2 regions of the Agromyces sp. 3263 genome follow, and region 1 is predicted to be linked to the other one. Evidence: predicted binding sites of a transcription regulator. Region 1 holds the regulator's gene; the other holds the start of a gene.
What was found. Region 1 encodes LexA, which represses DNA repair genes until DNA is damaged. Its sites were predicted from a motif close to TCGAACANNTGTTCGA; they were not measured.

Region 1 (4,434 bases):
GTCGCTGGCGTCGAAGACCCTCGTCGCGGGCGTGGTCGACGGCCACAACATCTGGCGGGGCGACCTCGCGCACGCGTTCGAGCGGGCCGACGCGCTCCGCTCCTTCTCGGGCGACGTGGCCGTCTCGACCTCCACCTCGCTGCTGCACGTGCCGCACGACGTCGAGGACGAGTCCGAGCTCGACCCGCGCCTCGTGAGCTGGCTCGCGTTCGCCGACCAGAAGGTCGCCCAGGTCGCGACGTTGGCACGGGGGCTCGCCGAGGGACGTGAGGCCATCGCGAGCGAGCTCGACGCGGCATCCGCGGCCCTCGCCGACCGTGCCGGTGCGCCCGGGGTGCGCGTGCCCTCGGTGCGTGCACGACTGGCCGGCCTCGCCGATCGCGACTTCGCCCGTGACGCCTACGACGAGCGGGTCGCCGCCCAGGAGTCGCTCGACCTCCCCGAGCTGCCCACCACGACCATCGGATCGTTCCCGCAGACGGCCGACATCCGCCGTGCGCGCGCACGTCTGCTGAAGGGCGAGTTGACGGATGCCGAGTACCGCGGGCTCATGCGCGAGGAGATCGAACGCGTCATCCGCCTGCAGGAGGAACTGGGCCTCGACGTGCTCGTGCACGGCGAGCCCGAGCGCAACGACATGGTGCAGTACTTCGCCGAGCTCCTCGACGGGTTCGCGGTCACGCAGCACGGTTGGGTGCAGTCCTATGGATCGCGCTGTACGCGCCCGTCGATCCTCTGGGGCGACGTCTCCCGTCCGGCGCCGATGACGGTGGAGTGGTCGACGTACGCCCAGTCGCTCACCGAGAAGCCGGTCAAGGGCATGCTCACCGGTCCGGTGACGATCCTCGCGTGGTCGTTCGTGCGTGACGACCAGCCGCTCGGCGACACCGCGCGCCAGGTCGCTCTGGCACTGCGCGACGAGATCGGCGACCTCGAGCAGGCGGGCATCCGGGTCATCCAGGTCGATGAGCCGGCGCTGCGCGAACTGCTCCCGCTGAAGCTCGCCGACCAGCCCGCCTACCTCGACTGGTCGGTCGGCTCGTTCCGGCTCGCGACAGGCGGCGCCGGTGCGGCGACGCAGGTGCACACGCACCTCTGCTACTCGGAGTTCGGCGTGGTCATCGACGCGATCCGCAACCTCGACGCGGACGTGACCTCGATCGAGGCCGCCCGCAGCCGCATGGAGGTCGTCGACGACCTGTCGACGAGCGGCTTCGACCACGGCATCGGCCCGGGCGTCTACGACATCCACTCGCCGCGCGTGCCGAGCGCCGCCGAGGTGCAGTCGCTCCTCGAGCGGGCGGTCGCGGAGATCCCGGCATCCAAGCTGTGGGTCAACCCCGACTGCGGTCTGAAGACCCGCGGCTACGAGGAGACCGTGGCGTCGCTGGAGCACATCATCCAGGCGACCCGCGCCGTGCGCGCCGAGCTGCCCCAGCCCGCGCTCGCGAAGTAGGACGAAACGCACGCCGGTCGGATGTCGCGAGCTCGCGGCATCCGACCGGCGTCGTCGTTCAGCGCCACGTCGCACGGCGCATCGTCGCACTCGGGGGATCCCCATGTGCTGCCCGGGCAGCCCACAGGTGCGACCCGTACGGTCGACCTCATGCGACTCGCAGTGCACGAATCCGGCGAAGGTGCCAAGACCGCCGTGCTGATCCACGGGATCATGTCCGATTCACGGGCCTGGCACCGGGTGACGGCAGAGCTCCACGCGCACGGATATCGGGTGCTCGCGGTCGACCTCGCCGGGCATGGTCGCAGTCCCCGGGCGCGTCGTTACTCGCCGGCGGCCTGGGCGCACGACGTCGCGGAGACGGTCGAGCCGATGCTCGACCGGGCGCCCGACGTGGTCATGGGCCACTCGCTCGGCGGCCTCGTCGCGAGCCTCGTCGCCGACCGCCTGGCGCCCCGCGCAGCCATCTACATCGACCCGGCGTTCTCGTTCCCCACCGGAGTCAAGGGCTGGGCGTTCAAGGCGTTCTTCGCCGTGGCCCCGCGGCCCCGGAGATCGGCACTCGTGCGCATGAACCCCCGCTGGAGCGCGGTCGACGTCGACATCGAGGTCGCGACGCTTCGCGACTGGGACAAGCGGACCATCCTCGGATTCCTCGACACGAGGTCGCTCGTGCCGCCCGCCCGACTGGTGGCGCCCAGCCTCGTCGTGCTCGCCGAGAAGAGCCTCCTGATCACCGAGCGAGTCGCCGCGCAGATGCGAAGCCGGGGCATGACCGTCGCAACCGTGAAGGGAACCGGTCACACCGTGTTCCGCGACGACCACGCAGGCTTCATGGATACCGTGTTCGGGTGGCTGCACGGGCTCGGTGCACCGGCCACCAAGGCCGCGACGCACCGAGTGCTCACGGCCGCCTGAGCGGGAGCTGCAGGGTCTGCCGAACCCTGGTCAGACTGCGCGGAGCACGGCGACGACCTTGCCGAGGACCTCGGCCTGGTCGCCGAGGATGGGCTCGAACGCGGTGTTGCGGGGGAGCAGCCACGTGTGGCCGTCGCGCTGCCGGAAGACCTTGACGGTCGCCTCGCCGTCGAGCATGGCCGCCACGATCTCGCCGTTCTCCGCGGTGCGCTGCGATCGCACCACGACCCAGTCGCCGTCGCAGATCGCCGCATCGATCATGGAGTCGCCGACGACCTTGAGGATGAAGAGGTCGCCCTTGCCGACGAGCTGACGGGGGAGGGGGAACACCTCGTCGATCTGCTGCTCGGCGGTGATCGGGATGCCGGCGGCGATGCGCCCCACCAGGGGAACCATGGCGGCGTCGCCCACCTGCACGGGCTCGCCCGCCGAGGCGTTGCGTCCGGGTGCCCCGGGCAGCTCGATGAGCACCTCGAGGGCTCGGGGACGGTTGGGGTCGCGCCGAAGATATCCGGCGAGCTCGAGCTGGTTGAGCTGATGCGTCACGCTCGACAGTGAGGAGAGTCCCACCGCGTCGCCGATCTCGCGCATGCTCGGCGGATATCCACGGCTCGACACGGAACGCTGGATGACCTCGAGGATGGCGACCTGCTTCGCGCTCAGGCTCTTGCGGCGGCGTTGGCCGCCCGCCGTGCGCGTTCCGTCGATGTCGGTGCTCAACGTCTCCGCCCCTCGTTGCGACCTCGCGGCCGGATGTCGGTGGTGTCTGATCGACTGTGTTCGAACATTCGAAACTGTATCCGGCAGATGTCGGTGCGGCAAACATTCGTTCGAGTGTGTCGCGCAATTTGGCGGCACCACGCACGACGAGTCGACGCTTGCAGCTTCGAACATTCGAAGATATATTCGGAACAGAGCTTCGCATCCGGCCCTCCCGGCCGAGGGCCGGATGCGACTCATCAGGAGGTGTGAGATGAGTGCAGTGATCGCAACGAACCGGCTCGGCACTTCCGTGCGCCCGCAGCCGATCGAGGCGCCGGCCGCCACCCGGCTTCGCCTGACCCGTCGGGGAAGGGCGGTCTTCACGGGGCTGGCGTCGCTCCCGTTGGTGGTCTGGGCGCTGGTCGCCGTCCTCGGTTCCGGTGGCGCGGCGGCCGATTCGGGTGCCGCACGGGCAGCAACGTCGTTCGAGTACGTCACGATCGGCCAGGGCGACTCGCTGTGGGCCCTTGCCGAGTCCCTCGCGCCGCAGGGGGATCCGCGCGAGCTCGTCGACGAGATCATGCGACTCAACGGCCTCGACGACGCGGTCGTCGAGCCGGGCCAGCGGCTCGCGCTTCCCGTCGTTCCATGACGTCACGGGGCCGTGGCGCCTGCCACCGCGTGGCTAGCATGGACTGGTGACGAGCCTCGACGACCTGCCCATCCGCGACGATCTCCGCGGCCGCACGCCGTACGGCGCACCGCAGAAGACGGTGCCCGTCGCCCTGAACGTCAACGAGAACACGCATCCGATCCCCGAGGATGTCGCGCACGACATCGTTGCACGCGTCGCCGCGGCGATCCTCAGCCTCAACCGGTATCCCGATCGGGAGTTCACCGCCTTGCGTCGCGCGCTGGCGGACTACCTCGGCCACGGGCTCGACGTCGACCGCATCTGGGCGGCCAACGGGTCGAACGAGGTGCTGCAGCACATCCTGCAGGCGTTCGGGGGCCCGGGCCGCTCGGTGCTCGGATTCGCACCCACGTACTCGATGTACGGCCTCCTCGCATCGGGCACCGGCACGCGATGGATCACCGCAGGGCGCGACGACGACTTCGAGCTCAGCCCAGGGACCGCCGTCGCGGCCATCCGTGAGCACGACCCCGACGTCGTGCTGCTCTGCGCGCCGAACAACCCGACCGGCACGCCGCTGTCCCTCGACACGATCACGGCGGTCGCCGATGCCGCGCGAGGCATCGTGGTGGTCGACGAGGCGTACATCGAGTTCGCCGACCCCGGCACGCCGAGCGCCCTGACCCTGCTCGAGGGGCGGCCGAGGCTGCTCGTCTCGCGCACC
Region 2 (4,434 bases), on a different contig from region 1:
ACACCGGTGTAGGTCGCCGGGTTCGAGCGCGGAGTGCGCCCGATCGGTGCCTGGTCGACGTGCACCACCTTGTCGAGCTGGTCGATGCCCGTCACTCGCCGATGCTTGCCCGGGACCTTGCGTGCCCCGTTGAGCCGGTTGGCGAGCACCCGGTAGAGGATGTCGTTGACGAGCGATGACTTGCCCGAGCCGCTGACGCCGGTGACCGCGGTGAAGGTGCCCAGCGGGAACTCGACGTCGACACCGCGCAGGTTGTTGGCCTCCGCGCCCTGTACGCCGATCATGCGTGCCGGGTCGATCGGTCGGCGACGGGCGGGAATGGCGATCTCCTTGCGCCCGGACAGGTAGTCGCCGGTGAGCGACCGCGTGTTCTTCAGCAGGTCGGCGTAGCTGCCCGAGTGCACCACCGTGCCGCCGTTCACGCCGGCGCCCGGGCCGATGTCGACGATCCAGTCCGCGGTGCGGATCGTGTCCTCGTCGTGCTCCACCACGATCAGGGTGTTCCCGAGGTCGCGGAGTGCGACCAGGGTGTCGATGAGTCGGCGGTTGTCGCGCTGGTGCAGGCCGATACTCGGCTCGTCGAGCACGTAGAGCACGCCGGTGAGCCCCGAGCCGATCTGGGTGGCCAGCCGGATGCGCTGGGCCTCGCCGCCCGACAGCGTCGCGGCGGCGCGGGCCAGGTCGAGGTAGCTGAGTCCGACCCGGATGAGGAAGTCGAGCCGGAGCTTGATCTCGCGCAGGACCTGTGCGGCGATCGCCTGCTCGCGATCGGTGAGCTCGAGGCGATCCATGAACGACCTGGCCTCGGTGAGGCTGAGCAGGCCCACGTCGGCGATGCTGTGCTCGTGGATGAGCACCGACAGCACCTCGGGCTTCAGCCGCTTGCCATCGCAGACTGGGCACGGCACCTCGCGGAGGTACTCGGACCAGCGCGCTCGCTGCACGTCGGTCTCGGCCTGGAGGTATTGCCGCTCGATGTAGGGAACGACTCCCTCGAAGCCCGACGAGTAGCTCATCTCACGGCCGTACCGGTTGCGCCAACGCACCTTGACTTCGAAGTTGTCTCCGCGCAGCACGGCCTGGCGGGCGTCGTCGGCCAACTCCTCCCAAGGGGTGCGGAGCGAGAAGCCGAGATCGCGGGCCAGGCCGTCGAGGAGCTTCTCGTAGTAGTTGTAGAGGCTCTTGCCCTGCGAGGTCCACGGCAGGATGACGCCCTCGGCGATGCTCAGCGACGGGTCGCCGAGCAGCAGCTCCTCGTCGACCGACATCCTGGTGCCGAGGCCGGAGCACTCGGGGCACGCGCCGAACGGCGCGTTGAACGAGAACGTTCGCGGCTCGATCTCGGTGAGCTGGATGGGGTGCTGGTTGGGGCACGACAGCTTCTCGGAGAAGGTCGCCCACGCGGCGGGCCCGGTCTCGTCGACGTAGTTCACCTGCACCAGGCCATCGGTGAGTCGCAGTGCCGTCTCGAGCGAGTCGGTGAGCCGGCCGAGGACGTCGGGACCGGCGACCAGCCGGTCGATCACGACGGAGATGTCGTGCTTGACCTGCTTCTTGAGCACGGGAGGCTCATCGAGGCGGATGACCTCGCCGTCGACCACGGCACGCGAGTATCCGCCGGCGGCGAGTTCGCGGAAGAGGTCGACGAACTCCCCCTTCTTCTTCGAGACCACCGGGCTCAGGATCTGGTAGCGGGTGCCCTCGGGCAGCTCCATCAGCTGGTCGGCGATCTGCTGCACGGTCTGCCGCTGGATGGGCTCGCCGCAGACGGGACAGTGCGGCACGCCGATGCGAGCCCAGAGCAGGCGCATGTAGTCGTAGATCTCGGTGATCGTGCCGACGGTCGAGCGCGGGTTGCGGTTGGTCGACTTCTGGTCGATCGACACGGCGGGGCTCAGGCCCTCGATGAAGTCGACGTCGGGCCGGTCGACCTGGCCGAGGAACTGCCGCGCGTACGCGGAGAGCGACTCGACGTAGCGGCGCTGGCCCTCGGCGAAGATCGTGTCGAACGCCAGGGACGACTTGCCGGAGCCCGAGAGACCCGTGAAGACGACCATCGCATCACGCGGGATCTCGACGTCGACGTTGTGCAGGTTGTGCACGCGGGCACCGCGGACACTCAGCTGCGAATGGGCATCGAGACGTGAAACTGGCACCCTACGAGTCTAGGGAGACCCACCGACACGGAGTCCCGCGTTGATCGTGCTCTCAGCGAACATACGTTCGATTCAGCTCTCCACCGAGGCGAGCGACGTAGGCTCCGCTCGCCCATGCGCGGTTCAGCCGAGGTGGCCCGCCTTCTCCATCTGCCGCAGCTCCCGCTTCAGCTCGGACACCTCGTCGCGAAGCCGTGCTGCCAGCTCGAACTTCAGCTCGCCGGCTGCCTCCAGCATCTGCTCGTTGAGGTCGCGGATGAGCTCTTCGAGATCGTTGGCCCCTTCGGCGGCGATGCCCTCCCGCCGCAGGTTGGGCACCGGCGACTTCTTCCGGGCGTCGCGGCCGGCGAGCAGGGCGGCCGTGTCGGCCTCTTCGCGCGCCAGCACCTCGGTGATGTCGGCGATGCGCTTGCGCAACGGCTGCGGGTCGATGCCGTTCGCCCTGTTGTACTCGAGCTGTCGGTCGCGGCGACGCGTGGTCTCGTCGATGGCCGCGGCCATCGAGTCGGTCAGCACGTCGGCGTACATGTGCACCTCGCCCGAGACATTGCGCGCCGCACGGCCGATCGTCTGGATGAGCGAGGTCGACGACCGGAGGAACCCCTCCTTGTCGGCGTCGAGGATGGCGACAAGGGACACCTCGGGCAGGTCGAGGCCCTCGCGGAGCAGGTTGATGCCCACCAGCACGTCGTAGACGCCGGCGCGCAGCTCGGTGAGGAGCTCGACGCGACGGAGGGTGTCGACGTCGGAGTGCAGGTACCGTACTCGCACGCCGGCCTCGGTGAGGAAGTCGGTGAGCTCCTCGGCCATGCGCTTCGTGAGCGTCGTGACGAGCACGCGCTCGTCTCGCTCGGCGCGGAGCCGGATCTCCTCGAGGAGATCGTCGATCTGCCCCTTCGACGGCTTCACCACGATCTGCGGATCCACCAGGCCGGTCGGCCGGATGATCTGCTCCACCACGCCGTCGGCGATGCCCATCTCGTAACGGCCGGGCGTCGCCGACAGGTACACGGTCTGGCCGACCCGCGCCTTGAACTCGTCCCACTTCAGCGGGCGGTTGTCGAGGGCGCTGGGGAGCCGGAAGCCGTGCTCGACCAGCGTGCGCTTGCGCGACGAGTCGCCCTCGAACATCGCGCCGATCTGCGGGACGGTGGCGTGGGATTCATCGATCACGACGAGGAAGTCGTCGGCGAAGTAGTCGAGGAGGCAGTGCGGAGCCTCGCCCGGTGCTCGGCCGTCGATGTGGCGGGAGTAGTTCTCGATGCCCGAGCAGAACCCGATCTGCTCCATCATCTCGAGGTCGAACGTGGTGCGCATGCGCAGCCGCTGCGCCTCGAGCAGCTTGCCTTCGCGCTCGAGCTCCGCGAGCCGCTCTTCCAGCTCGAGGCGGATCGTGCCGATCGCGCGCTGCATGACGTCGGTGCTCGCGACGTAGTGCGACCCGGGGAACACGGGTACGGCATCGAGCTTCTCCACGACCTGGCCGGTCAGCGGATGCAGGTGGTACAGCGCCTCGATCTCGTCGCCGAACATCTCGATGCGGATCGCGAGCTCCTCGTAGATCGGAATGATCTCGATGGTGTCGCCGCGGACGCGGAAGTTGCCGCGCGAGAAGTCGATGTCGTTGCGCTGGTACTGCATCGACACGAACTTGCGGATGAGCCAGTCGCGGTCGACGCGCTGGCCGACCTGGAGCGGCATCATCGCCTTCAGGTACTCCTCGGGCGTGCCCAGGCCATAGATGCACGACACCGTGGACACCACCACGACGTCACGACGGCTGAGCAGCGAGTTGGTGGTGGAGTGCCTGAGTCGCTCCACCTCGGCGTTGATCGACGAGTCCTTCTCGATGAAGGTGTCGGTCTGGGGCACATACGCCTCGGGCTGGTAGTAGTCGTAGTACGACACGAAGTACTCGACCGCGTTGTTCGGCATGAGCTCTCGGAACTCGGTGGCCAGCTGGGCGGCCAGCGTCTTGTTGTGCGCGAGCACGAGCGTCGGCCGCTGGACCTGCTCGATGAGCCACGCCGTGGTCGCCGACTTGCCGGTGCCCGTCGCGCCGAGCAGCACCACATCGGTCTCGCCGGCGTTGATGCGGCCTGCGAGTTCGGCGATCGCCGTGGGCTGATCACCGCTCGGCCGGTATTCGCTCACGACCTCGAAGGGACGGACGGATCGTGTGGCCTGCATGCCTTCAAGTCTAGGTTCGGCCGCCGACACTCCGGCCGGAGTCAGCTCCGCGCGAACAGGCTAGGCCGACGTGCGCTCGGCCCTGATG

Region 2: the regulator LexA is predicted to act here: its motif matches at 2,212-2,227, upstream of uvrA (excinuclease ABC subunit UvrA).

What each region holds. Positions count from the first base shown of each region.
Region 1 covers NZ_JAVDUV010000001.1:35,041-39,474, reverse strand. The annotation lists gene metE (5-methyltetrahydropteroyltriglutamate--homocysteine S-methyltransferase) at 1-1,456, shown strand, start outside; gene J2X63_RS00175 (alpha/beta fold hydrolase) at 1,607-2,374, shown strand; gene lexA (transcriptional repressor LexA) at 2,405-3,082, opposite strand; gene J2X63_RS00165 (LysM peptidoglycan-binding domain-containing protein) at 3,348-3,728, shown strand; gene J2X63_RS00160 (histidinol-phosphate transaminase) at 3,775-4,434, shown strand, end outside.
Region 2 covers NZ_JAVDUV010000002.1:438,378-442,811, forward strand. The annotation lists gene uvrA (excinuclease ABC subunit UvrA) at 1-2,156, opposite strand, end outside; gene uvrB (excinuclease ABC subunit UvrB) at 2,280-4,346, opposite strand; gene coaE (dephospho-CoA kinase) at 4,407-4,434, opposite strand, start outside.